2 regions of the Streptomyces yongxingensis genome follow, and region 1 is predicted to be linked to the other one. Evidence: riboswitches for the same ligand, from Rfam matches in the RefSeq annotation. Region 1 holds a riboswitch; the other holds the start of a gene.

Region 1 (2,189 bases):
GCGACCAGCGCGGTGCGGCTGCGCCGGGACCGCGAGCTGGCCCATATCCGCCGGATCGCCGAGGTGTCCCAGAACGTGGTGCTGCGGCCGCTGCCCGCCCGGATGGGCGTGGTGAACACCGCCAGCGTCTATCTGGCGGCCGAGCGCGGCGCGCAGATCGGCGGGGACCTCTACGAGGCGATGTGCACCCGCTACGGAGTGCGGCTGATCGTCGGCGATGTACGGGGAAAGGGGCTGGCCGCGGTGCGGTCCGCCGCGGCCGTCGTGGGCGCCTTCCGGGAGGCGGTGCACTACGAGCAGGACCTCGCCGAGGTGATGCACCGCTGTGCGGCCGCGCTGGCGCGCGAGTACGAGCTGCTGGACCGCTCCCAGCTACAGGATCCGCGGGAGCTGGAGGAGCAGTTCGTCACCGTGCTCCTCGCCCAGGTGACCGACGAGTCGCTGGTCCAGCTGATCAACCGCGGCCATCCGCCGCCCCTGGTGATGCGCGAGCGCAAGGTGCGCTCCCTGGACCCGGCCCGCCCGCTGCCACCGCTCGGCCTCGAGGAGTTCCTCGGCCCTCCCGCGATCGGCGTCGAGACCTTTCCGTTCCTGCCCGGTGACCGGCTGTTGCTGCACACCGACGGGGTGGTCGAGGCCCGCAACAACTGCGACGAGTTCTTTCCGCTGCACCGGACCATGGAGACGCTGGACTGCGCCACCCCGTCCGAGTACCTGGACCGGCTGCGCCACGCCCTGGTCCGGCACACCGAGGGACGGCTGACGGACGACGCGGCCATGGTCCTCGTCGAGCGGGCCGTCGACGGCGCGGACCGGCCGTTCCGCTGACCCGGTCGCGCCCCCTCCGAGCCGGTTGTGCCAGGGCGCCGTACGTACCGTCGGCCGACGTTGGCCACTCCGGCATGGGTTGACGCCCTCGCGGAGCGCGACGACACTGTCAGGGACGGTCACGATTGTCAGCGCCCACCGTGCGGAACTCCCCGCTCAGGTGGGTCATCGGCCCCGGCTCGTTGACAGGCAACCCTTCTCCCGCGACGGGGTGCCCCCGGGTGACGACCAGGTTCCGTCGGCGTGGACGGGACAAGCGCGGTCTCGCTGCCCCGCGAGCCCCGGATGATGGGATCGGTGGAGATGCCCAGGACCGACAGCCACGGGGACGGCGTCCGTCGGCGTCCCCGGCCGTGGTCCCCGCTCCGCCGGCTCCGCCTCCTGACCAGGCGGCTGCACATCGATCTGCTGCGCATCTGCAGCGCCTCCAGTCCAGCCGTCTGAGTCGGCCCGAGTCGACACGGTCACCGAGCGCGGCCCGCGCGCCGGGGGTCGGGTGTGTCCCGGCCCCGTCCCGGCGGGTGCCCCGCGCGGGCTTCCCTTCCGTCGCGCCATCGGCGCCGCCCTCAACCGGCGGGGCCGGGGCTTTTCGTCACTGCCTTGGAGAGCCATGTCCGAGACGTTTCCGGTCAGTTCAGGTCCTGCCGCTCTTCTCGACCCCGACCCCTGCTCACCCCGCCCCCGGATCGCCCCGCCCGCGCCACCGCACCGCTTCCGCAGCCGCATCGGCGTCGACCTCGCCGGTGGTTTCTATCCGGTGCCGCATCGCTATCGGCTCTATCTCTCCGCGAGCTGTCCGCTCTCACTGCGCGTCTCCATCACCCTCGATCTGCTCGGGCTGCGGGACACCGTGGCCACCACCCTCGTCGGGCTCCCGGACGACACCCCCGAGGCGTACGCCGCACTGCGCGGGGCGTACGAGGCCACCTGGCACCGCTACAACGGACCGGTGGACGCGCCCGCGCTGTGCGACGGCTGGACCGGACGTGTCGTCAGCAATCACACGCCCGACATCCTGCGTGACCTCGCCGGCCATCTGAGCGACGACGGCGGAACCGGACGCCCCCGGCTGCGCCCGGCGGCCCTCGCCCCGGACATCGACGCCCTCCGGGACCTTCTCGACGCGGACGTCACCCACGCCGCCCGGCAGGCCGGGACGGCATCCGAGGCGGAGTGCCGGGACGCGGCGCTGGAGCGGCTGCTGACCGCCCTCGGCCGGCTCGACCGCGGGCTGACGGCCGCGCCGTACGCCCTGGGCGAGGAGCTGACCGCCGCCGATGTGGACCTGTGGGTGGCCCTCGTCCAGTTGGACACCGAGCACCGGCCTCTCCTGGACGCCGACGCGGCCGACCGGGTCTCCC
Region 2 (2,189 bases), 6.3 Mb from region 1:
GCTCGCTGTCCAGCAGGGTGCGGACCAGCGGGTGGGCGCAGAACAGCCCGTCGCGTACGCCGATGCCGTACTCCGCGGAGAGCGCGGCCGCGAAGTGGGAGCTGTTCCAGCCCTCCACCACGAACGACAGCACGCCGACCCGGGGGGCCTCGTCGCCGAAGAGCGAGAGCACCCGCACCTCGGGCACCTCGGCCAGCCCCGCCCGCACCTTCTCGATCAGCTTCCGCTCACGGGCGACCAGGCCCTCGAAACCGGCCTCGGTCAGCGCCTTGCAGGCCGACGCGATCGCGTAGACGCCGATGACGTTCGGCGAGCCCGCCTCGTGCCGGGCGGCGGTGGTGTGCCACTCGACGTCGACGCCGCCGTCGTCCCTGCGCGTCACCTTACGGCTGGCGCCGCCGCCCGCCAGATACGGCCGGGCCTCCCGCAGCCAGTCCGCCCGCCCGGCCAGCACCCCGGCCCCGAAGGGCGCGTACAGCTTGTGCCCGGAGAAGGCCACCCAGTCGACGTCCGCCTCCGCGATGTCCACGGGGTGGTGCGGGGCAAGCTGCGCGGCGTCCAGGACGATACGGGCGCCGTGGGCGTGCGCGACCGCGGCCAGCTCGCGCACCGGCCACAGCTCGCCGGTCACATTGGACGCGCCGGTCACGCAGACCAGCGCCGGGCCCCCGGCGCGCCCCGCGAGCGCCTTCTCCAGCGTCTCCACCGCCTGCCGTGGGGAGCGCGGGGCGCTGAGGTAGCGAACGGTGACGTCCTCCCGCTGCTCCCACGGCAGCAGCGAGGCGTGGTGCTCGGTCTCGAAGACGAAGACCTCGGTGCCCCGGGGCGCCACGGCGGCCAGGAGGTTGAGCGAATCGGTGGTGGAGCGGGTGAAGACGACCTGGTCGTCCTCGCGGCAGCCGAGGAAGGCGGCGACGTCCTTACGGCTGTTCTCGAAGAGGTCGGTGGACAGCTGCGAGAGGTAGCCGGCCCCGCGGTGCACGCTGCCGTAGTAGGGCGCGTAGGCGGCGATGTCGTCCCAGACCCGCCGCAGCGCGGGGGCGCTGGCGGCGTAGTCGAGCGCCGCGTAGGTCACCTCACCGCCGGTGACCAGCGGCACCAGGACGTCGCTGCCCAGCACGGGCAGCGGCTCACAGGCGGCGACAGCGGTGGTGGAGGCGGAGGCGGAGGCGGAAGCGGTGGCGGAAGCGGAGGCGGAGGCGGTGGCAGCAGGGCGCTCGGACATGGCGAAGTCTCCCGAAAGGGTCGAATGAATGCGTGACGCGCACGGAAACGGAGGCGGCGAGCCAGCCGTAAGGGCGCGGAAAATCGCTCGACGCACGGCCGCACCGTGCGGAGCACATTGAGGAGAGACGGGCCGCTCGGCCCTAGCGCATTCGCTGCATCACGGAAGAACTCCCTCGACCACCAGGACCCCTAGTGCGAGGGGTCCGCGCTTGCCGCCGGCCTCGCTGCCTGGCGGCCTGGTCATCACCCGGGGCACCCCGCCACGGACGGAGGGTTGCCGGACAGCGGGCCGGGGCCGTAGTCGCTGTCGCTCGTGACCTGGGCAGGAGTATGCCATGTCAGGCGCCGGCGCCCATGCCCTGTCCGCATCCCGGACAGACCATGGGCGCCGTAAGGAGTTCACCGGACAGGGGCAAGTCGGCTGCGGTTCGGCGGCGCCCTGAAGGGGCGCTGGGCCGTGTCGATGTGCGGCTCCGCCTCGTGGGCGCGACCAGCCACGACGGCGCCGCAGACCGTCGACGACATATCAGACCACTCTCAGCGGAGCGCTCAGGCGTGGGTGGCCCGGACCCATCGCTCCAGGACGTCGCGCGCCGCGCCCGAGTCGATCGACTCGGCGGCCCGCGCCACACCCGCCCCGATCCGGTCCGTCAGGGGCTTGTCCCCCGGCTCCCGCTCGAGCGCCACCAGCGCCGCCGCCGAGTTCAGCAGCACCGCGTCCCGGACCGGGCCCCGCTCGCCCGCCAGCAGCCGGCGGGCCACATCGGCGTTGTACGAGGCGTCCGCGCCCCGCAGGGCCTCCACCGGGGCCCGCTCGACGCCCACGTCCCGGGGGTCGAAGGTCTCCTGGCGCACGGCGCCGTCCCGGACCTCCCACACCTGGGAGGTCGTGGTCACGGTGAGCTCGTCCAGCCCGTCGTCGCCCCGGACGACCAGCGCTGAGGAGCCCCGCTCGGCCAGCA

The links. Region 1 has a riboswitch for S-adenosylmethionine ahead of ACZ6TD_RS06485 (hypothetical protein). Riboswitches for the same ligand answer to the same signal wherever they lie in the genome.
Region 2: another riboswitch for S-adenosylmethionine. It lies ahead of ACZ6TD_RS34030 (aminotransferase class V-fold PLP-dependent enzyme); the one in region 1 lies ahead of ACZ6TD_RS06485 (hypothetical protein).

What each region holds. Positions count from the first base shown of each region.
Region 1 covers NZ_CM145717.1:1,623,938-1,626,126, forward strand. Annotated here, with positions in the region: gene ACZ6TD_RS06480 (PP2C family protein-serine/threonine phosphatase) at 1-828, shown strand, start outside; SAM riboswitch class IV at 946-1,093, shown strand; gene ACZ6TD_RS06485 (hypothetical protein) at 1,072-1,272, shown strand; gene ACZ6TD_RS06490 (glutathione S-transferase C-terminal domain-containing protein) at 1,439-2,189, shown strand, end outside.
Region 2 covers NZ_CM145717.1:7,940,584-7,942,772, reverse strand. Annotated here, with positions in the region: gene ACZ6TD_RS34030 (aminotransferase class V-fold PLP-dependent enzyme) at 1-1,225, opposite strand, end outside; SAM riboswitch class IV at 1,428-1,546, opposite strand; gene trpD (anthranilate phosphoribosyltransferase) at 1,777-2,189, opposite strand, start outside.